Regions from separate parts of the Paenibacillus sp. PSB04 genome, predicted to be linked through region 2. Evidence: riboswitches for the same ligand, from Rfam matches in the RefSeq annotation. Region 2 holds a riboswitch; each other region holds the start of a gene.
What was found. Region 2 has a riboswitch for cyclic di-AMP ahead of K2F33_RS30920 (C40 family peptidase). Riboswitches for the same ligand answer to the same signal wherever they lie in the genome.
Positions count from the first base shown of each region.

Region 1: another riboswitch for cyclic di-AMP. It lies ahead of K2F33_RS23150 (APC family permease); the one in region 2 lies ahead of K2F33_RS30920 (C40 family peptidase).
Region 3: another riboswitch for cyclic di-AMP. It lies ahead of K2F33_RS32200 (alpha/beta fold hydrolase); the one in region 2 lies ahead of K2F33_RS30920 (C40 family peptidase).
Region 4: another riboswitch for cyclic di-AMP. It lies ahead of K2F33_RS07005 (C40 family peptidase); the one in region 2 lies ahead of K2F33_RS30920 (C40 family peptidase).

Region 1 covers NZ_CP081301.1:4,988,079-4,993,735, forward strand. Annotated here, with positions in the region: gene K2F33_RS23145 (glycoside hydrolase family 3 N-terminal domain-containing protein) at 1-1,684, opposite strand, end outside; gene K2F33_RS23150 (APC family permease) at 1,972-3,795, opposite strand; cyclic di-AMP (ydaO/yuaA leader) riboswitch at 3,931-4,094, opposite strand; gene K2F33_RS23155 (phosphotransferase enzyme family protein) at 4,300-5,331, opposite strand; gene K2F33_RS23160 (hypothetical protein) at 5,476-5,657, opposite strand, start outside.
Region 2 covers NZ_CP081301.1:6,735,096-6,740,752, reverse strand. Annotated here, with positions in the region: gene K2F33_RS30935 (MFS transporter) at 1-1,162, shown strand, start outside; gene K2F33_RS30930 (ISL3 family transposase) at 1,163-2,518, shown strand; gene K2F33_RS30925 (YdhK family protein) at 2,789-3,355, shown strand; cyclic di-AMP (ydaO/yuaA leader) riboswitch at 3,835-3,966, shown strand; gene K2F33_RS30920 (C40 family peptidase) at 3,971-4,441, shown strand; gene K2F33_RS30915 (multicopper oxidase family protein) at 4,512-5,657, opposite strand, start outside.
Region 3 covers NZ_CP081301.1:7,018,728-7,024,384, reverse strand. Annotated here, with positions in the region: gene K2F33_RS32220 (sugar phosphate isomerase/epimerase family protein) at 1-376, shown strand, start outside; gene K2F33_RS32215 (MATE family efflux transporter) at 376-822, shown strand; gene K2F33_RS32210 (MATE family efflux transporter) at 837-1,754, shown strand; gene K2F33_RS32205 (hypothetical protein) at 1,795-2,424, opposite strand; cyclic di-AMP (ydaO/yuaA leader) riboswitch at 2,908-3,095, shown strand; cyclic di-AMP (ydaO/yuaA leader) riboswitch at 3,183-3,347, shown strand; gene K2F33_RS32200 (alpha/beta fold hydrolase) at 3,531-4,346, shown strand; gene K2F33_RS32195 (SDR family NAD(P)-dependent oxidoreductase) at 4,508-5,353, opposite strand; gene csaA (chaperone CsaA) at 5,630-5,657, shown strand, end outside.
Region 4 covers NZ_CP081301.1:1,439,667-1,445,323, reverse strand. Annotated here, with positions in the region: gene K2F33_RS07015 (hypothetical protein) at 1-329, shown strand, start outside; cyclic di-AMP (ydaO/yuaA leader) riboswitch at 603-740, shown strand; gene K2F33_RS07010 (C40 family peptidase) at 745-1,212, shown strand; cyclic di-AMP (ydaO/yuaA leader) riboswitch at 1,589-1,728, shown strand; gene K2F33_RS07005 (C40 family peptidase) at 1,732-2,223, shown strand; gene K2F33_RS07000 (GNAT family N-acetyltransferase) at 2,445-2,933, shown strand; gene K2F33_RS06995 (c-type cytochrome) at 3,098-3,457, shown strand; gene K2F33_RS06990 (4a-hydroxytetrahydrobiopterin dehydratase) at 3,541-3,846, opposite strand; gene K2F33_RS06985 (hypothetical protein) at 4,033-4,326, opposite strand; gene motA (flagellar motor stator protein MotA) at 4,673-5,473, shown strand; gene motB (flagellar motor protein MotB) at 5,457-5,657, shown strand, end outside.

The DNA.
Region 1 (5,657 bases), 1.7 Mb from region 2:
AACCGTATTTCGCTTTCAGCTCCAAAATCCGTTTCACTGACGAATGGATGGTTTCGATCGGTATCGCCCCGCTCTTCACCGCGTTCACCAGCGTTTGGTGCGCGGCTGCCGGGTCTTGCGGCATGAGGATGATATCCACACCTGCGGAAACGGCACGTACCACCGCTTGATTTTCGCCAAAATGCTCCGCGATCGCATTCATCGTGAAGGCATCGGAAATGATGACGCCTTTATATCCAAGCTCCCCCCGGAGCAGCCCGGTCAGCACCTTCTTGGATAACGTAGCAGGGATCGGTACGCTGCTTCCGTCCTTAAGTGATGTGACGTGTTCGTTGTCTACTGCTGGAAACGCAATATGTGCGGTCATGATCATCTCTACTCCGTTATCGATGGCAGACCGAAACGGTTTGAGCTCAACGGCATCGAGCCGCTCCTGATCATGCGAAAGCACCGGCATTCCCAAGTGGGAGTCTACTACCGTATCACCATGGCCTGGAAAATGCTTGACCGCCGCGATCACTCCCGATTGCCGCAGTCCTTGGATCTCTGCGAGACCCAGTCGTGTCACCAAATCCGGATCCGAGCTAAACGACCGCATCCCGATAATCGGATTATCCGGGTTGCTGTTAATGTCGAGCACCGGAGCAAAATTGACCTGAAGCCCGAGCGCCTTTAGCTCTTCCCCGGTCAGCCGTCCGGCCGCTTCGGCGAGCGTTGTATCTCCGGTTGCGCCGAGCGCCATTTGACCCGGCAGATTCGTACCTCCGGGGATTCGTTTAACGACCCCGCCTTCCTGATCGATGCCAAGGAACAGCGGAATGTCGCCTGCCTCCATCTGCAGATCATGCGTCAAAGTGGTGACCTGCCGAGCGTCTACGATATTTTTATCAAAAAGAATAAGTCCGCCCAAATCCTGATCATGGATGCTGCGTTTGACTCCTTCATTGACCGTAGTCGTCACTTGCCCGTTCCATTGCCTGATGTCTGGCATGAGCATTTGGCCGACCTGCTCGCTGACCGTCATGTAGGACATCAGCTTATCCCAATCCTGTGCCTGAATGGCCCCTTGACGTTCGAAGCGAATGACCCGTGACATAAATACGGCAAACTCCGCACGCGTCACAGATCGGTCTGGACGAAAGGTGCTATCTGAATATCCGCCGATCAATCCGTTGGAGCTCATGATGAGAATAGGCGCTGCCGCCCAATGCTTTGCTGTATCCGTTATTGTTACGGGTTGCTGGCCTTTTACGAGTGAATAGGCCCGTGTAAGAAACGCCGCCGTTTCGGCACGGCTCATCGGTGCATCCGGATGGAAGGTGCTGTCAGGAAATCCGCTGGCCAGCCCATGTTTTGCGGCAATGGCAATTTCAAGATAAAAAGGATGGTTCTTAGGCACATCTGTATAGGTCATGCCGCCGCCCGCTTCTTGCTGCAGCTCCTGCGGATAAAGCTCCCGCACCATGAAAGTAACGGCCTGCGCTCTTGTGACTTGCCTTTCGGGCATAAACTTCCCGTAACCGTATCCAGCGACGGTTCCCCGTTCGGCCATATAGGTGATGCCGTCTTCCGCCCACTTCGAGTGCTGCAGATCGCTAAATCGTTCTTCCGCAGCTGCGCTTCCTGCCCATACGAGCACAGAACCGAGTACGGCACCGAATATCGTTATTAGTTTCCCATTCATCTGTTCCACCCCTGTTGCTGTTCTATATACGTTGATTAGACGCAATGGATGAATTTTTGTTGCGTTAATCCTTTGACACCCTGCACATCGTGAAAATATACGGATCCCCTACTCTGCAGGAAATAAGCCCTTACTCATAAGCCATTACACTCAAGCCATTACACTCAAGCCATTACTCCCACGGGATTACTCTTTCCCATCATATATATCCGCTGCTTTTACGCAAAAAAAGACCGCCGGCACAGATGCCGGGGCCTGATTACGAATGGTTTGAACCATCTGAATCGCTATTTTTTTAAATGATACGGTACCGTTGTCACAACAACATCTTTGCGGAATAAAAGATAAGTCCGGATCATCAAACTCGTCTGGTTGTGCAGCAGATTGTGCCAGCTCCGCTTTGGAATAAACTGCGGAATGATCACTGTGACCTGGTAGTTGGATTCGCTGGCTTTCCGGTGCACCGTATCGATAAATTTGCTAAGCGGATGAATGATGCTCCGGTACGGAGAATGCAGCGTCACAAGGCGCACGTCGGGCCGCCATTTTTGCCATTTTTCCTCAAACCGGTTCTCTTCTTCCCGTTCAAACGGAATATATACCGCAATGATCTGATCCGCCGCCAGCGACTTCGCATAATTCAGGGAATGCTCCACGACATGCGTAATGCCCGAAACGGGGAGAATGATTACATTGCCTTCGATCGGTACCGCCGGCTCGCACGTCGACAGCCGCAGCTGCTCGCCAACCGCCTCATAATGCTTCTTGATCCGGTGGAACAGATACACGATCAGCGGCAAAAAGATCAGTACCGGCCAGATCTGCGCAAACTTGGTTGCGAAGAACATCACCGACACCGTGAAGCTGATCAGCGCGCCGATCGTATTGATGACGAGCTTCGTCACCCAACCCTGCGGTTTTTCCCGGATCCATTTGACGATCATTCCCGTTTGCGAGAGCGTGAAAGGGATAAATACCCCTACCGCGTACAGTGGGATCAAATGTTCCGTCTGTCCGTGGAAAGCGACGATCAGCATGATGGACAGTAGCCCAAGGATGATGATTCCGTTCGAATATCCCAAACGGTCACCGCGGACAGTAAACATCCGGGGAATAAACCGGTCTTTGGCTAAATTGACCGCCAGCAGCGGAAACGCCGAATATCCGGTGTTGGCCGCCAGGATCAAGATCAGTGCCGTCGTGCCCTGGATGAAAAAGTACATAAAATTCCGTCCGAACGTCTGATTGGCAATCTGGGATACGACCGTCTCCTGGGGATTTGGGGATATACCCAAATAATAAGCAAGAAATACGATGCCCGAGAAGAGTACAGCCAGCAGAATCCCCATTGCCATCAAGGTTTTGGCCGCATTGTTCGGAGCCGGATCCTTGAAGTTCGGGATGGCGTTCGAGATCGCTTCGACCCCGGTCAGAGCGGAGCTGCCCGAGGCAAAAGCTTTTAAGAGCAGGAACAGGCTGATTCCCGCCACCGGCGTCCCGACCGGCGTATGCAAATGCGGTGAAACGTGACCTGTCACGATGTTGTACATACCAACGCCGATCAAAATGAACAGCGCGAAGGCGAACAGATACACCGGATAAGCCAGGATGGAGGCGGACTCGGTGACGCCCCGCAAATTCAGCAGCGTAATGAGGATGACGAAGGTGACGGCAATCCCCACCGTATGCTCATGCAGCGCCGGAAACGCTGAAGTCAGCGCGTCCGTGCCCGCCGAAACGCTGACCGCAACAGTCAGAATGTAATCTACCAGCAGCGATCCGCCGGCCACCAGCCCGGGATAGATTCCCAGATTCTGTTTGGAAACGACGTAAGCGCCGCCGCCATGCGGATAAGCGAAGATGATCTGCCGGTAGGATAAAATGAGTGCAGCCAGCAAAATCAGTACGCAGATTCCGATCGGTATCGAATACCAGAACGCCGCCGTGCTGACCGTGACCAGAACCAGCAAAATTTGCTCCGGCCCATACGCTACGGACGAAAGCGCATCGGAGGATAGAATGGCCAAAGCTTTTTTCTTATTCAGTTTTTGTTCTCCCAATTCGGTAGACTTCAGCGGCCGTCCGATCAAAAGTCTTTTCAATGCTGCCATAAAATGTTTGTCACCGCCAGTGTTAGAGTTGAAATGCTCATGATGTACCCGTTAGACACGTGTTCAACCCTTTTTGGGCACAACAAAAAAAGCCGCAGGAAAGCTGGACCTTCCCGTGGCTTTACGCGCACGACAAATCCCTCTTTCATAACGCTTACGAGGTTAGCTGACGGATTCGGGACCGAAAGTATCCCTACACTCAATAAATGAAGATCAAGTGATTCACCCCTGGGACGAAGGCTTAGCTTCCTCCCTTTGGTTCCCCCGCTCCTGATTTCAGAATTCAGCGATCAAGGAGTACTACGTTTCAGGTTCACAAGTTCACGATTACGAATTGAATCTTACTCCTTCCGGATGCCTGCTGTAAAGAAGCAAACGGTTTGAGATACGTATGAAAAAATTCAAAAGAACTTCATGTCAACGCTTACATTGGCGGCACTCTATTAATTTCTGGCTGTAGCTGTGCATATCGCTTGTTTACGCTATTAAATTCATATCGGACTTCTATATATTTCGATCCGCCGCATTCCTCAGCGAAGCCTCTACGGTATCCAGCCGGTTCAAGCAGTGATGCCGGACCATTTCGAGGTCGTTATCCAGCTGGTCTGGCTCCAGGTCACGCTGCAAAATATTCATGCACCAATGGGTCAGGTTTCTCAAATGATGGCGGTATGCATAATAACGCAGTAAATCCGGGTTCAGCTCCATCTGTTGACCTAGTTCCTGCTCATACCCTTTGAGAAAATGACCCAGTCCGTCCCCGATATACCCCACGATATCCAGCTCTGGGGGCGCGAGCATGGCTGCTTCCCAGTCCAGGACGACAAGCCGTCCGTCTGCGGTCTCCATCAGATTCCCTCCCCACAGATCACCGTGACAGAGCACATTGGGGGCCGGGTCAAGTACGAGACGTTCACGAACCCCTGTGATCTGGTGCAACAGCTCGGTTATGCGCGTTTGCTGAGGGATAACAAGCTCACGCAGCAGCTGGCTAGCTGGACTTGAACCGGGCTGAAGATGCTCAAGCTGCTCCAGGCATTGGATCAAACGTTCGGAAAAGGAGATATCATACGTTTCAACCGCAAGGCCGGATGTGGTAGTGAAAGGAGTCAACTGCCGAATTCGCGCCGCCAGCTGTCCAACACGCTCCAAGTTATGCTTGGAAAAAGGGTAAGCCTCAGCCCAGGTTTCTCCTTCGATAAATTGAAACAGTACCGCTGTGCAATCAGGAAGGGAAAGCAGAAAAGCACCGCTTAAGGTTCGGAATGGACAAGGCAATTCCATAAATCGGCCGGTCTGATGCAATTCCCACATAAACGGCACATAACGCCTGCAGCGAAGGATGCTTTGGCGGTGGCTGTCATTGCTATGGTCAAACAGTTTCAGATAGTATCGCGTTCCATTTTCTCCCTCCACCCGGTAAGAATAGGCCGAATCTCCATAAGGGATAAAAATAAGCCTCCGGGCAGCAATTCCGTAAGCTTCGTTCAAGTGATGCACAAAAGCCCCTTCGTCCATTCGATAAGACTGCCTCACTTCGCTCTCCCCTTTCCCCTTTACATCACGTAGCGCGGTTAAAAGCAATCAAGCCCGGTGTCTGTGTAACCCGGACTTGATCGCACTCACCTCTTAGGAGATTAAAACAATCTTTCATTCATTCACCAATGTTAACAGGCAATGTTAACCGATGTAGACCACCGCACCGCCGCGCCTGTACGCCTTTGGCAGTTCCGTCTCCAGCAGCTCGAGTCTGCGTAACATGTGGTCGAGGTCGTCCCCATGCATGTGGCTTCGCGCCCATTCTTTAAGCTGGGACACTTCGCCCAAGACAGACGGGATGTCCTCGGACTCCACGTCTGTAC
Region 2 (5,657 bases):
ATTTTTCCTCATCATGTTTGTTATCGGTACAGATACGTTTTTGATTTCTCCGCTCATCCCCACGCTTCAGAACTTATTTCATATCCCAACGGAATATTCCGGTTGGATGGTTGGGGCTTATGCTTTAGGTTATGCCATTTTCGCATTAATCGCTGGACCGCTTTCCGATGGATGGGATCGCAAAAAAGTAATGCTTTTTGGCATGGTCTGCTTCTCGGTTTCAACCATATTATGCGGCTTTGCCACAAGTTTTTGGTCGATGTTCGTATTCCGTTTTTTAGCTGGAGTCAGCGCAGCATTTACGGCGCCTCAAGTCTGGGCATCGATTCCTGCTCTGTTTCCAACACCAAAAATAGCCAAAGTATCAGGAATCGTCATGGCAGGCTTAGCTGCTTCCCAAGCGTTCGGCATCCCTATTGGAAGTCTGCTTGCCTCAACCCATTGGTATTATCCTTTTTTTACAATCGGTGCATGTGCACTATTAGTGGCGGTATTCATCTTCTATGCTTTGCCCGAAATGAAACCAAATCATGGCCCAAAAACCAAGACTCCGATTTTCAGTAGATACATCCCCTTATTGAACAGCCGAATGGCGAGAAGGGCTTTCCTCGCTCACTTCTTATTTCAGTGTGGATTCTTTGCCGCCTTTTCTTTCATTGGAAAATGGGTGACAGATCGTTTTCATCTTTCAATTGACCAAGCGGGGTACGTGATGTTTTTTCTTGGTCTCGGGAATATAGTCGGAAGCTTCGGCGGTGCCTATGTGATCAAAACGTTTAACCGTTTCAATACGCTAGTTGTGGGCTTTCTTGTCTCTATCGTATGTTTTATTGTTTTGCCTCACTTGTCATCGGTTGCGGCTTTCGAAAGTGTTTACTTTTTCATATTCGTTAACATGGGGATCGCTTTTCCCCTCATATTGGGAATGTTGAATTCATTAAATCCAACCATCCGCGGCACGACTTCCAGCTTGGCCAATTCAATCATGTATGCTGCGACAACGCTCGGGTCTTGGATCGCTGGCCTCATTTACGCGACTTTTAACGGTTTTTCTGCCGTTGGCATGTTTGCGGCTATATGCTTTGCCGGTTCCTTGTTATCTTTCATACTCAGCGGTATTTTGACCAGCCAAGCGAAAACAAAGAAGGAGATTGCATCATAAATGCAAGAAACTCATATGGATATTCTAAATTTTCCGAAATTTAACATCCTGAGTATATGTGAGAATGAGTTTGAATTTCTAATTCAAATGGTGACGAACTCTCCACCTTTGGCTTGCCCTCATTGTGGATGTATAGCCAACCTCTACAAACACGATAGCAGGGAACAGAATTGTATGGACTTGCCTCTTCACGGCAAGCGTGTAAGCCTTCTCATAAAGCGTCAGAGATATTGCTGTAGAGACTGCAATCGAACCTTTTGGGAACACTTAGACCACACCATAGACAAAAAGCGAAACTGCACCAAACGATTATTGTCTTATATAGAGACGCAAAGCATTGAACGTACGTTTGTTAGCATATCCGAGGATGTTGGATTGCATGAAAAAACAATACGCAACATCTTTCGAGATTACATCAACCGTCTTAGAGAAACGCATCGATATGAAACTCCCAATTGGCTTGGGATTGACGAAATTCACATCATTAAACCAAGATGCGTTTTAACCAACATTGAGGAATGTACCTTGTTGGATGTTTTGCCAAATCGTAATAAGGAAACCGTTGCAGATTACCTCTTACGCCTTCCAAATAGAGGACAAATCCGATACGTCACTATGGATATGTGGCAACCGTATAAGGACGCCGTAAGGGCTGTATTGCCAAAAGCTCTTATCATCGTAGATAAATTTCACGTTGTCCGTATGGCAAACCAAGCGTTAGAAACCATTCGTAAGCAGATCCTTGAAGGATTATCGCCAAAAGAACGCCGCGGGCTGATGCCAGGCCGTTTTATCCTCTTAAAACGGGATATAGAGCTTACAGAGAAGGATCGGATTACGCTAGACCTTTGGAGAAAGAATCATCCGTCTCTCGTCACTGCTTATAACTTAAAGGAATTATATTTGGATATTTGGGAATGTGATAACAGACAAACGGCATTTCTTAAATACAACGAATGGAAAGTTAAAGTACCAACGGACCTGCGAACCGCTTTTGAACCACTGACAAAGGCTATGAAGAACTGGGAAGAAGAAATATTCGCTTATTTCGACCATCGCATTCGCATTCCAGATGCTTATACGGAATCTCTAATTAGACTTATTCGAGTCATTAATCGTTTAAGAAGGGGATACTCTTTTGAGGCCCTAAGAGCCAAGATACTCTTTACAGAGGGACTTAGAAAGCAATGCAACCCAAAGTACCAGAGGCGGTTTGATAACTACCATCTACGGGAGGAAAACTTCCCGATGTTTAATAAGCCAGCTATCGAAGTTGTTCGTGAGCCAGAAGAAATAATCTTCCTTGGAATTGATTTTTCCACCTTAATCGATAAATTGGAGAAGGACGAATGTTGACGATACCCGGCGTTTAATAGTCAAAAAGAGATGTCATTGCACTGGATCCATGGTGAGATGATTTCTCTTTTTTGTTTGTCTAAGGTATATTCAGATTTTTGTACGAAAGCAAACATTGAATGAATAAGGTTGTCCTCTAAACTCTGCCCCGGGCAGAGTTTTTGAGAGTGGTCCGGGAAACCTTCACAAGTTCTTCATAAGTTTTGGGTAGAATGTTTGGGAGATGAGGATTCAATCCAAATAGAAATATGCAAAGGTGTGTGACAAACTGTGAAAAAAGTATTCATTTTTATTAGCCTTGCAGCAATCCTGGTACTAAGTGCGTGTGGAAACAAGGATAACGCAAACAATAATACGAACATGGACATGGGCAGCGACCATTCAAATATGGGGGATATGGGCAGCATGAACCATTCGGGTTCGGGTGAGGTTCCTGAAGGGTTGAAAGAAGCTCAAAATCCCACCTTCAAAGTTGGAGATGAGGTTGTGATCCATGCCAAGCATATGGAAGGGATGGATGGTGCCAAGGCTAAGGTGGTTGGGGCCTACGACACGGTGGCTTATGCTGTAACGTATACTCCAACCACTGGAGGTGAACCCGTCCCCAATCACAAGTGGATTATCCAGGAGGAAATAAAGGATGCGGGTAGTGAGCCCTTGCAGCCAGGAACTAAGGTGACCATCGAGGCTGATCACATGGAAGGTATGAAAGGCGCAGAGGGCACCATTGACTCTACTGAAAAAACAACGGTATATATGGTTGACTATACGCCAACTACAGGAGGAAACCCCGTTAAGAATCATCAATGGGTAGTCGAAAGTGAGCTTTCTAAATAGAGTATTTTTTAGCAGGTGAGTGAAGTGATGCTGCGTGGCACAAGACGGCGAGTTCCTTTCTCCTTATGTACGTTATATGACTGATACTGTAAATATTGGATATGGGCAGCGTTATGACGTGTTATCGACAAGCTCAATGAAGATCATGGTTCGACTGTGTACTGACGGATAAATTAACCGATCTGACAATGCCAGATCGGTTTTTTGTTTGGCGTCTATATGATGATTTGCCTTAGTTTTTTTGTTGCTCGGAATCAATCCTTTACAAAATTGTTATTTTTTCTTGCTTAACATGTTCCGTTACCAAGATAAGTACCTCGATTTCGGGAATAGTAATCGACAAACTTTACTCAGCTTCGCTGAAACTTCCATAAAATTCAACAAATATCAGTAAAATAGTTACGATTAACGGGAATCTATTAATTAGCCATTGACAAAAAAACTGATTATATACTACATTATGTAGGGTTACATTTTTTTAATCATTATTGCCGAATTTCTTGATACTGAAAACGGGGGAACCATTTTTGGGTGAAATATTCTCATTGAAGAATAGAGGGAACCTTCTACCGAACCCTTAGCTAACTCCGTAGGCATCGGAAGGAGAACTACATCGTGAAGAAAGTAATACTGTCAATGTTAGGTGCGGCCATTGTTTTTTCAGCAAGTGCAACCAGTTCCTTTGCCAGCTCCGTTAAACTCGAAAGTGAGGTGGATAAGGTCGTAGGCACTCCTTATCAGTGGGGCGGCACATCAGTGGCTGGTTTTGACTGTTCCGGTTTTATTTTATACATATTCGATAAATTCAATTTAGATTTACCCCGCACATCTAAAACACAGGCTCAAGCCGGAACTCCAGTAGATCGTGAAAACCTTAGAGCAGGAGACCTGGTATTCTTTAATACGGACGGTACGGGAATATCCCACGCGGGTATTTATATCGGCAATAATGAGTTTGCACATTCTTCAAGCAGTAAAGGCGTTACCATTAGCAAATTATCGGATTCATATTATAAAAATCGGTATGTTACAGCACGCCGCGTCGTGAGTCAGCAAAGTTACCTGAAAATGATCAGTGAAATTTGATCTAGTCGGGATAATCTACCTAAATCAAAAATGAAAGCACCGGCTGAAGTCAGCCGGTGCGTTTTGTTGTTTATTCAGGGACGTTGTTCACATTGGGATCAGGCGTATAATTATTTTGATAATCATCATACATCACATCAGTTACCATTCCAGCGGAGGCGTGGTGTAAATCGTGGCAATGGAACATCCATTCACCGGGGTTGTCAGCTTCAAAAGCAACTTCATACGTTTCGCCAGGTTTGACGTTCAGCGTGTCTTTCATGATCGGAGATCCTTGTACTGGCTTGCCATTCTTGCTCAAGACTTGGAAGAAATGGCCGTGCAGGTGCATCGGGTGATCGTCCATTCTGGATTGATTTACAAAGGTCACCTTTACCTTATCTCCTTTTTTTACTTTGATTGTATCCGTGTCCGGAAAAACCTTTCCATTGATCGTGTAAACCATATCTCCATTTCTCATCTCGGTATTCAGATTCATCGTCACGTCTTCATCAAAGCTTTGATCCAAAGAAAATGCGGATGCAGACATGGTTCCGTACTTCTCCAAATCAAAATCGGGAAGTTCTTCGAAGGCATCGGAAGGGTCGGGCTTCGCATTAGAACCTTCGTATTGAATAACGGCTCTCATGTTTTGTGCTCGATTATCCTTTGCGTGTTCTTCCAGCAACCAATTTCCTGGATAATCTGCGGTAAATTCAATGTCATACCGTTCTCCGGGAGCAATCGAGACGAATTGATCCTTGATCACAGCCGGGTCATTCACGGGCTGCCCGTCGGATGCAACAACCTTAAAGGAATGACCGTGTAAATGCATCCGGTGCGTAATGTAGCCGGCGTTAATCAACCGAAGTTTTACTTTTTCACCCTCTTTAACGGTAAGCTTATCGATCGCATCACCTGTTTTTCCGTTGATCGTATAAAGGTCATACATACTCATATCATGTCCTGACATATTCATCCCATCGTTATCCATGTCCATATCCCCAGAACTCATCCATTCATCGAGCACAAGGGTGTAATCGCGGTCAGCGGTATCTTGGGGGTCTTCGACTACAAGAGAACCATACAAGCCTTTGTCCACTTGATTCACACTGTCTTGATGTGAATGGTACCAATAAGTACCCGGTACGGTAGCTTTAAATTCATAGGTGAAGGTTTTTCCGGGTTCAACAGCATCTTGTGTGACTCCTGGAATTCCGTCCATGTTGTTTGGAAC
Region 3 (5,657 bases), 280 kb from region 2:
GAACTGCCTAAAGGATGCGATTTACGTAGCTCAAGCCAGCGGGGTGGCGGACGCCAAAATTCTTATCGATCCGTTCCACATGTACACCGGCGGCAGCGAGCTTCGGGACCTTGAAGGCTTGGCTGGGAACCAGATCGGCATCGTCCATGTGAACGATTATCCGGCGGCGCCGTCCCGCTCCGAGATCCAGGATGCCCACCGGGTATTTCCGGGAGACGGCATCGCTCCGTCCGGAGCGCTCGCCAGAACGCTGGCGGATGCGGGATATGAGGGCTATCTGTCGCTGGAGCTGTTTATGGACAGCTACGGCGGGTTGACCGCCCTGGAGACCGCGAAGCTTGGCATCGCCAAGATCCGGGAGGCTTACAGCCTGTAATGTCCAGATCCATCGCGGGAGACAACCCCGTTAGCAAGCTGTCGCTGCTTGCGATTACGTGGCCGATTTTTGTGGAATCGGCCCTTCAAATGTTTCTCAGGACATCGGACACGTTCATGCTGAGCAAGGTGTCCGACGGCGCGGTTGCGGCGGTCGGTGTCGCGAACCAGATCATCATGTTTGCGGTGCTGATGTTCAATTTCGTGGCGCTCGGCTCCGCGGTGGTCATCTCGCAGTATTTGGGTGCCCGCAGGCAGCATGAAATCGGCCGGCTTGCCGGGTCCTCGCTGGCGCTGAACTTCCTGTTCGGCCTGGTCGTGAGCGTCATCGTCATGATGCTCAGCGGGCCGCTGCTGCGGATTTTCGACCTCGATCCTTCCCTGTTCGGGCAGGCGGAGAAGTATTTGCTCATCGCCGGGGGGCCCTGGTCATTCAGGCGCTGCTGACCGCTGTCACGGCCATGATCCAGTCTCACGGATTAACCCGGCAGACGATGGTCGTCACGATCGGGATGAACGTGCTGAATATTTTCGGCAATTACCTGTTTATTTACGGCCCCGGGGGTTTTCCGAAGCTGGGCGTCGTCGGGGTGGCGATATCCACCGCCTTTGCCCAGTGCGTCGGTCTGGCCGTCAATCTAGTGCTGCTCCGCAAGGCGGCGGGCGTCTACATCCGCTGGAACGACCTGTTCGTGTGGAGCCGTGAGCATATCGGGAAGGTGCTTCGCGTCGGCGTGCCGTCCTCGGCCGTGTCCTTGTCGTACTCCGCCAACCAGTTTGTGACCACGGCCTTTATTTCGTCGCTTGGGGCCAGCGTGCTGGCAACGAAAATTTACACGCAGAACATCATGTTCTTCGTCATGATTCTGGCCGTCTCGCTGGGCCGGGGCGGGCAGATCATCGTCGGGCAGCTGGTCGGCGCGGGCCAGAGGGAAGAGGCCTACAAGCAGGTGATCCGGAATCTGATCCGCAGCGAGCTGATCACGCTGGCGGCCGTCGCCGTGCTGACGCTGTTCCGGCAGCCGCTGATGAAGCTGTTCACGACCGACCCGGACATTATCGCGATGGGAGCGGCCTTGCTGCTGCTGAGCTTTCTGCTGGAGCCGGGGCGCAACTTCAACGTCATCCTGGAACGGTCGCTGCAGGCCGCCGGCGACGCCCGGTCCGCCATGATCGTGTCCATCACGGTGACCTGGCTCTTCAGTGTGCCGCTGACGTACCTGCTCGGCATTTATTGGGGATACGGCCTGTACGGCATCTGGGCGGCTTTTATCGCCGACGAATGGCTGCGGGGCATCCTGCTCTGGGTCCGCTGGAGGAGCAAGGCCTGGCAGCGAAAAGCGCTGGTGCAGCTTCGCAGCGAGGAGCAGGCGCTGTAGCCGCCTGCGAAGGCAGCACAAAAGAACCGCCACTCGGGGATTATCCGGGGTGGCGGTTCTTTGTGCCGGCGCCGAACAGGGACAGATATGCCGAGGAGCGGCGGATCAAGGCGCGGGTATCCGTCGGGAACTCCGGGCCGAGCAGCGGGAGGCGGTTGACGGGAGCTTTCGCCTGGATTTCCGTATCAAGGTCAGCCGTCAGGCCGGAGATCGCAAGCGACGTTCCTCCCCCGATGCGCAGCGATGTTGCAGCTCCTTCGGCGTAAGCCGTACGGTTCAGCTTGAGAAGGCCGACATCAAGGGATCTTCCCATCTGTTCGGCTGTTGTGCGCGCGGTATGCTGCTCCAGGCGTGACCTGACATCAAGCAGCGCCATCAGCGCGAGCGGGTACTGATTGTGGTCCGGATGCTTCAGAATGTTCATGGCCGTCGCGGTGATGGCCTCTTCCAGCGTCAGGCCGCAAATATAGCGCAGGCGGCAGCCCCACCGTACCAGATCGAAGGCTTGCTTGCCTGAGCACAGCAGGCCCTCGGCAAGCCCTTCCTCGCCGGAGTAAGGCAGCTTTAAAATGCCGATCCGGCAGTTTTCCAGCCAGCCCAGGCTGTGGTGCTGGTATCTTGGAAGAACGATTTCAAACAGTTCGATGGTGGGAATCAAAGCCCGGTTCATCGTGACATCCTCCTTGACCGTGATTTCATGGATACTCCCTGCCGTCTTGTTCCGGATCGTCACGGCCAGTAGGGTTCCATACATGTGTCCGATTGGTAAACTATCCGCATCATACGTCCAAGGGATATCTTTGGCAAGAAGACGAGGCGGATTTTTCGGATCAAAACCTGCATCTTTCCAGCGCAAAGTCCAAAATTCCGGCAAAAAGCCGCTTTTTTTCAGCCTAGCGGCTTCAGCCCTATATCGGCATTATATTCCTATCCAATGGGCGGGTTCAGCCATTTGAATGGCTTCCCGCCTTCAGTTATCCAGCAAAGCTAAGGAAAGCGGTAGGAAAGGCCGTAAAACAATGATTCCTACGGATTAGGACCCGTTTTCCCATCAGATCCCCAAATAAAGCAGGGAATCGTATCGTTTCCCTGCTTTACAGTTCGCCGTCCCAGGCGTATATTCATTTCATCATCCAATAGAGTAAGATTTGCGACTTGATGAACGCTGAATTTTCCGATGAAAAGCGGGGGAACCAATCGCAGTCCTCGTCCCACGGAGCTTTATGCTGGGGCTTGCGGCTTGCAGGGGTGAATCGGAGGCAGGATAATGCCTGTTTCCGTAGGGCTACTCTCACGGCCCGAATCCGTCAGCTAACCTCGTAAGCGTAGTTGAGAGCGGAGGAAACTGTGATTTGACGCATCAACACAGGGTATCTGCTCTGTGTTTTTCTGTGCGCTCATTTTGAAGAATGAAGCGTGTACATGGAATATGTCTATTCGCTGAATTTCCGCCGGAGGGCGGAAAGCGGGGGAACCGGTCGTGTCTGCAGCATCCGCTGCGGCCATATGGGGTGAATCTCGAAAGTGATGAGTAGGGCTACTCTTGGGCCCGAATCCGTCAGCTAACCACGCAAGCGTGTTAAGAGAGGCAGCTGTTATTCATGCAGATGGCAAGGCTTATTCGGCCTTGGATTTGGAAGCATGGAAGAGTGTCCTCTTTCCGGTGCTTCTTTTTTGTTGTTTTAACAAAGAGAAGCATCGATTCCCAAGCGGGCGGCGCCCGCGATTTTGTACAAACAGAGAAAACAGGTTATGTGGGAGAGAGGAGAACATGAAGTGCCTCAGATACAAGTAAACGGAACCACGTTATATTATGAAATTCACGGCATCGGCACGCCTATCGTGTTCATTCACGGGCATTTGTCGTCCCATCATATGTTTGAGCCCCAGGTCGAATATTTCAGCAAGCGGGCAAAGGTGATTGTACTGGACCTCCGGGGTTACGGCAATTCGGGGAAGCTTGACGTGGAGGTCGGGCACATTATGGAAACCCAATGCAGCGATCTGTGCGAGCTGCTCAATAAGCTGCATATTTCGCAGGCGACGCTTGTCGGCTGTTCCAGCGGAAGCGTGCTCGCCCAGACGTTTGCCGCCCTTCATCCGGACCGGGTCAGCGCCCTGGTACTCGTGGACAGCTACTTCGCGGGATGCTTCGGGAAAAAGAACCATTTGCTGAATATTTGCGAGGCGTGCAGCTGGCTGTCTTATTATTTGCCTGCGGAGTTTTTCCTCCGGTCGCTGCGGGTGACGTATAACCGGTGGAGACCAGTCTACAGCATCCTGCGCAAGGAGCTGTACCACAAGCGGCCGACAGAGTCGATCAAGCAGCGTATGGAACTGCTGCGTATGGAGATGCCCGCCAATTTGGCGCGGCTGCCGATGCCCGTACTGTGCGTCGCAGGCAGCCAAAGCGAGTGGTTCGTCAAGCAAATGCAGCGGGCGGCCACCCTGTTCCGGCATGTGCAGCTGGCGACGATCGAGGATGCAATGTATCCGACCCATTTATGCCAGCCCCATGCATTCAACCGCATGCTGCTGAACTTTTTGATGGACCAGCATATTTACCGGACCCGGGAAGCCTATGGAGGATAGTCCGCGGTCATGGGATTTGCCTCCTGGAAAGAAAATCGCATCTTGAATCGCACTGGCCCTAACCAAACGATCTACTCGCTATATTAGCTAATCAGTTAACCGCCCGATAAGAAGGCGGTTAACTGAGCTCTAGCGAGTATTCGTTTTTTCAATGAGACTGATTATATTAAAAAGGGAGGGATGAACCGTCCATCAATATCGGTGAACCCGTATTCCTGGGCAAGATCACCAACCTGTAGTACCAGTCCGTTTTTCAGTTTCACCTCATCATCCCCAGCTAGGGCTGACACCGCTCGCCCTACGTAGTACGGCGACTCCGTGTGTTTCAGAGCCTCAACCTCTTTCCAATGAGCTTCATCTGTACCGAAGTTCCTTAATACCAGTTCTGTTCTCATCCAGCCAGGGGAGACCGCTACCACGGTTATTTCAGTGCTTTTGAGATCATGAGCTAATCCGAGCACTGAGCGGTTAATGGTATTCTTGGCGAGGTCGTAATAGAAAGTTCCTAAATACTTATCCTGATCCTGAAATGTGGTATGTACGATCAATCCAGAATCAGCTTCCAGCATAAGCGGGATCGCATAATGGTTTGTCGCTATTTGTGGGCGTACTCCATTCTGAAACATAGCATCCCACATGTTCAGCGGATATTCCCAGAATGGTTTGGATTGTAAATTCACTTCCAAGTCATGCAGTCCCCAGACGTTATTCACTAGGATATGGAGCCGTCCTTGTTCCTGTCGGATTCTCTCGATCAAAGCCTGTGTATCCTCATCACGGGTATGATCGCAACGACATGCGTACGCCTCTCCTCCATGACTTCGAATCTCCTCCACAGTTTCATCGATACTGCCTGGAAAACCGTGTGTAGTCGTCCCTCGTAAACTTCTTCCGGATACATAAACTACTGCTCCGGCTTTCCCAAGCTCAACGGCAATCCCACGTCCTGCTCCCCGGCTTCCTCCGGTTACGAGAGCGATTTTCCCAGCGAGTCTCTTCAAGTTCATCTACTCCTTCGCAGTTATTTATTTCATCATACTAAAGTAATGCGTCATTAACTGTCGTATTTGAGGATGAACGATTGATTTTTGCAATCAATGAAAAGGCACACTTGAAAGTTAGGCATATTGCTAATTTGTTATTTGCGGCTATACCGATAAAATACGTTATGGGAATCTGGGCTGCGGTGTGCAGCCTTTTTTAGGTTGGTGAAAGTGCTTGTGCCATTGACAGGCAGGGATATAATGGAGAGATATCATCATGGCATAAAAGGAGGAAAAGTTGTGGCAACCATAGAAGATTTGATGAAGC
Region 4 (5,657 bases), 2.0 Mb from region 2:
TCTGGCTTCTGTACTGCTACATCGTCCATCAGATGATTCTGTTCATGCAGTTTGGCAAAACCGGTGGAACCAGCATGTTCTCCTCGCTCTGGATCTGCCTGCGAAGCGCGCTGCCGGTCATCGGCATATCCGTTCTGCTGGGCGCGGTCAGCCTGCTCTTGTATGGCATTACCAGCAGCGTCTCTCTGATCTGGGCAGGGCTTGCCACCCTGATTATCCAACAGGGCTACCATATGGTCAGCTGTATCTTTAAATTATGGAATATCTCCTCCCAATATGATTTGTGGCATCAGCAAATGAACCGTACGAAAAAAAATATTTCGGAATAGTTAAAATTTTGTCATCACTTTAATCCGCTGATAAAAGAAGAACCCCGTCTCTTTCTGTTGAAAAGAGGCGGGGTTTTTGTTGTAAAATGATTGTTAACCATTTGCCAAAGTATAAATCCTCTGTTAAAATAATCCGAGTACGAACTTAGTAACAACTTTGTAATCTTTGCTGTAACGATTTTGACTTTGCTGTAACTGATTTCATCATTTGTCCGTTCATTTGATTGGTATGTACGATTATAGGTAACTTGTCAGCATGTCCATTTCCGGTGCAATCATCACGAGCCGAATTCCCGGGCACCAGGAAGCGGGGGATCCAATTTTGGGTGAATTGATCTCGCTACAGAGGGATCATAGGGGACCTTCTACCGAATCCTTAAGCTAACCTCGCAGGCATTGGAAGGGGTTTATTTTTTTGAAGAAGAAGTTGGCAGCCGCAGCGCTGGGCCTTACACTTGCGTTCTCCATGGGCACCGGCAGCGTATTTGCGGATTCATCTCTGAATCACATCGTTAACAACACGATCGGCGTTTCTTACAAAACCGGCGGAACAACTACGAACGGCTTCGATTGCTCCGGTTTTACCCGTTACGTGTACCAAAAGCTGGGGTTAAACCTCCCGCGTGTATCCGCTGCGCAGTATAAAACAGGTACCGCTGTTTCCAAAAGCCAGCTGAGAGCAGGAGACCTGGTTTTCTTTAACACCCTAGGCGCAGGCGTTTCCCATGTCGGCATTTACATCGGCAACGGAAAATTCGCGCACGCGTCCTCTTCGAAAGGCGTTACCATCAGCAAACTGAGCCAAAGCTACTACGCCAACCGCTACGTTGGCGCCAAACGGGTCATGAGTACGGCCAAATATCAAGCTGCGGTTTACAATTGATTATCTCTCGAAAACAATGCATATCCATAACAACCCGCGCCGCTGATTTTTGCCGAAATCGCCCCGCGGGTTTGTTGTTACTTATTAGACGTACGAACCACCGAAAAGGTAACAGCATTTCAAAAATTTTTTTTACACGAGTAAATCCACGGTTTTCTCCTGTTTTTTCCACCCTTGTCATTTCTTTTACCCACTCGTCCAACAAATAAACATCATTTCCTATAAATTTTCCTACAAATCTTCTTTTTCTGTTAGAAACAATTGCCAAAGTCCGATTCCTTTGTTACAATAGTCCCAGCGATAGTAACAACTTTGTAATCTTTACCTGATACAAAGTTGCGAACGAATAAGAAGTAACAGGGAATGATACATAGTGTAAAAGTTCATGCCGAATTTCCTCACACTAAGGAAAGCGGGGGAACCAGTTATGGGTGAATTGATCTTGCTTCAGAGGGATCATAGGGGGCCTTCTACCGAATCCTTAAGCTAACCTCGCAGGCGCCGGAAGGGGTATTTTACTTGAAGAAGAAGCTTGCAGCAGCAGTCATGAGTTTCGCCATCGTGCTCACGGTCGGCACAGGAAGCGCTTTCGCGGATTCCAAGATGGATAAAGTGATCGACAGTGCGATCGGAACCAAGTACAGAACGGGCGGAACCACAACAAGCGGATTTGACTGCTCGGGATTTACAATGTATGTATTTGATCAATTGGGCATCGATCTGCCCCATCAATCTGGTTCCCAGTTCAGCATGGGTTCGGCCGTATCCCGCAGTGATCTGAGAGCAGGCGACTTGGTATTCTTTAATACATCGGGAGCCGGAGTATCCCATGTCGGAATTTACGTCGGCGACGGAAAATTCGCACATGCCTCCACTTCTCGCGGTGTGATCATCAGCTCTCTGAGCGACAGCTACTACGTCAACCGCTACGTTGGCGCCAAACGAATCATGAGTACGGATAAATACAAAACCGCCGCCGTCGATTCCGAGGACGTTGATGACGTCCAGTAATGCAGGTAAAGCAAGGGTACGAGATCCCGTAGAATGAGATTTTTGCCGAAATCTCCTTTTGCGGGATTTTTTGCGGACAGAAATGGGTAACCTTTCCATTCTCGCCCGCTACTCCTCATTTACCCCTCTATTCCGAAATTAAACAGATATCTGGGACAATCCGGAATATTTTTTCTCTAATGTTCAAATCCTACAGGGAGGTCTGGAAGGGAGATCTGCACATGAACCTCCAACATGAGAGCTTCATGATCGTTCCCATGACCCGGGAGCATGCTGAGACCGTCTGCAGCTGGGTGTACGAACCTCCATACGATTTATACGGCTGGCTGCCGTGGGATCAGATGGAGGCGCTTGGCGTCGAATTTGGTGATCCTGAGGTGAGGCAAAGCCAATATGTGTCCGTCCTGGATGCTGAACATACCTTGTGCGGGTTCGCGCAGTTCTTTCCCTTGGCAGGCGTGACCCGGCTTGGTGTTGGCATGCGGCCTGATTTATGCGGCCAGAGGCTGGGTAAGAGCTTTATGCAGGCTGTGATCGGCGCAGCCCGTGAAAAACGGCCTGGGGACGAAATCGACCTTGAAGTGCATACATGGAATAAGCGAGCCATCCGGGCTTACGGGAAGTCGGGGTTTGTCATCGCTGATACCTACCCCAAGCTGACCCCTGAAGGTGAACAGCTGTTTCACTGTATGGTCTATGAAGGGATCTAACTTGAAAATTCCATCATCATAAAAATGGTACAAATTTGTGTATTTTTGGTGGCCCCAAGTTTGGATTCGTTTGCTTTTTTGACACAAACTATTTGATGTGATGGCTTGTTCCGTTATAATGAAGGAATGAAGAATGACAGTTTACATAGAAAGGACGAAAACGGATGCAAAAATGGATCATGAGCGGTGTATTAACGATCGCAGTGGTTATGGCAATTGTGCTCATGTTTACGCTTCCAGGCAAAGAGCAGGTGGCGGAAGAAGAGAAGCCGACCATGCCGGAAGTTACGATGGACGCCGCAGCGGCTGAATCTACGATTAAAGCGCAAGGCTGCATTAGCTGTCACGGGGATCAGCTTCAGGGTGCCGTAGGCCCGAACCTTCAAAAGATCGGAAGCCAACTGTCCGCTGAAGAGATTTACACCATTATCACTAAAGGTAAAGGCGGCATGCCATCCTTTAAAGACAAGTTGAAAGCTGAAGAGATTGCCAATGTGGCCCAGTGGCTGGCTGAGAAGAAATAAAAGTTGTAACGCATACAGAAACACGCTTTGGAAGAACGGGACGTTCATCGCAAAGCGTGTTTTTATTTGCTGCATTATTCTCGTTACCTTTTTTCGCCGGAACGCATTTTTTCGAACAGTTCGTTAAATTGGTGGGCCTCCTTGACATCCAGGGACGTAATCCCGCCTTCATCCCATGAAGTCAAACGCAGCGTCACATTTTTATAATCAATCGTAATAAAGGGGTGGTGGCCAAAAGCCTCTGAAATGGCCGCAACCTCATCCACAAAGGAAATGCCCTTCATGAAATTGGAGAAAACGTATTTGCGCACAATCCAGCGGCCCTCTTCAAGCTCCCAGCCTTCCAGCTTAGACAAATGCGTTTCTACTTCTTCTTGCGTATATACCATTCTTCCGTTCCTCCCTGAAACCTAACATCCCCGAGGTTCACCAGGATGTGTCATTAATGTATGCTCGGGCGAAAAACCTTTACCCATTGTATTCATCCCTGAATGTAATCATGCTTCTCCAAGGAGAGTACATACGAATAATATCTTACCATGGACGGGTTTATAAAATCCATCCGGCCCCAGGGACTATATCAGTGAGACTACGGTCAGCTCCTCGTCGCCGATCAAGAGGTTGATCCGGTGATGGTCCTTGTCATACATCACGACACCGCTTCCAACGGTGATGACAGGTTCGGCTCCCAGCGCATAGAACAAATCCTCCGCCAGCGCCTCATGCACCTCACGCTTCTCTTCGATGCCCAGCTGCATCCAATCCTGCTCCGCCATTTCAAAAAATAAATAACTGTCCGGAATTTCCCCGACAGCTGCCGTCAAATCGGTCAATATGCCGTCATAGTCACGACCATGCTTAACGCCCATGCCATTCCCTCCAATATCGAAGTTTAGTTACTCATACGATCTATAAGCGATGATTGTGAATGGTGAATGCCCTGCTCCATGCGCCCCTGTGTCAGGGTCTCAAGTGGGCCATTCGTCACCCGTTTGTGCTGTGATTATTCCCTTCAGGGTATGGTGCTCGGACTTGATTTTGTAGGACAGATGAACCTTGTCATTTCATTATACCGGAAAATATCCCTTAAAAAAAAAGAGAATGGTGTCGATAAATAATATAAACCGTTTTTTGTGAAAGCGACCATGTTGCAAGGATGTAAACGCGGTCGATTCCGAAAGGATTCAATTCTATTTCTCATGGATGAGGTGTGCAATGGAAATTTCAACGATTGTTGGCCTGATACTCGGTGTGGTTGCCGTCCTAGTCGGCATGGTGCTGAAGGGCGCCCCGATCGTCAGCCTGCTGACGCCCGCCGCTTATGTCATTATTCTCGCCGGAACCGCCGCTACGCTGTTTATCGGCTTTCCGATGTCTGAGATCAAGAAGTTCCCCAAGCTGTTAAAAATGACCTTCGTCAAACAAAAGCTCATGCAGCGTCAAGAGCTCATCACCCTGTTCATGGAGTGGGCCTCCATCACCCGCCGGGAAGGCCTCCTCGCGCTGGAGACCAAGGTCGAAGAAATCGACGACGCCTTCCTGCGCAACGGTATGCGCATGATTATCGACGGTAACGACCAGGAGTTCGTCCGCGACGTCTTGATGGAAGATATTGCGGCGACGGAAGAGCGTCACCGTGCAGGTGCCCTGCTCTTCTCCCAAGCCGGTATGTATGCTCCTTCCCTCGGGGTGCTTGGTGCTGTCGTCGGCCTGATCGCCGCCCTGACCAAGATGGAGAATATGGCCGAGCTGGCTCACGCAATTGGCGCGGCATTTATTGCGACGCTGCTCGGTATCTTTACCGGCTATGTCCTGTGGCACCCGATCGCCAATAAGCTGAAACGCCTGTCCAAAAAAGAAGTGGAGCTCAAGCTCATGATGGTGGAAGGACTGCTGTCGATTCAATCCGGCGTATCCACCATTGCGATCAGTCAGAAGCTCTCCGTCTTCTTAACCCCTTCCGAGCGCGCTCAAATGAATGAGAAGGAGGATGGTTCAGGTGGCCAAGAAGACTAGACATGAACCGCATGAGGAGCATGCCGACGAATCCTGGCTTCTCCCCTATGCCGACCTGCTGACACTGCTGCTGGCCCTGTTTATCGTGCTCTATTCCATGAGCGCCACGGACGCCAAGAAATTCGAGGAAATGAGCCAGGCCTTCAACAATGCCCTCAGCACCGGAAACGGCGTGCTCAACTTC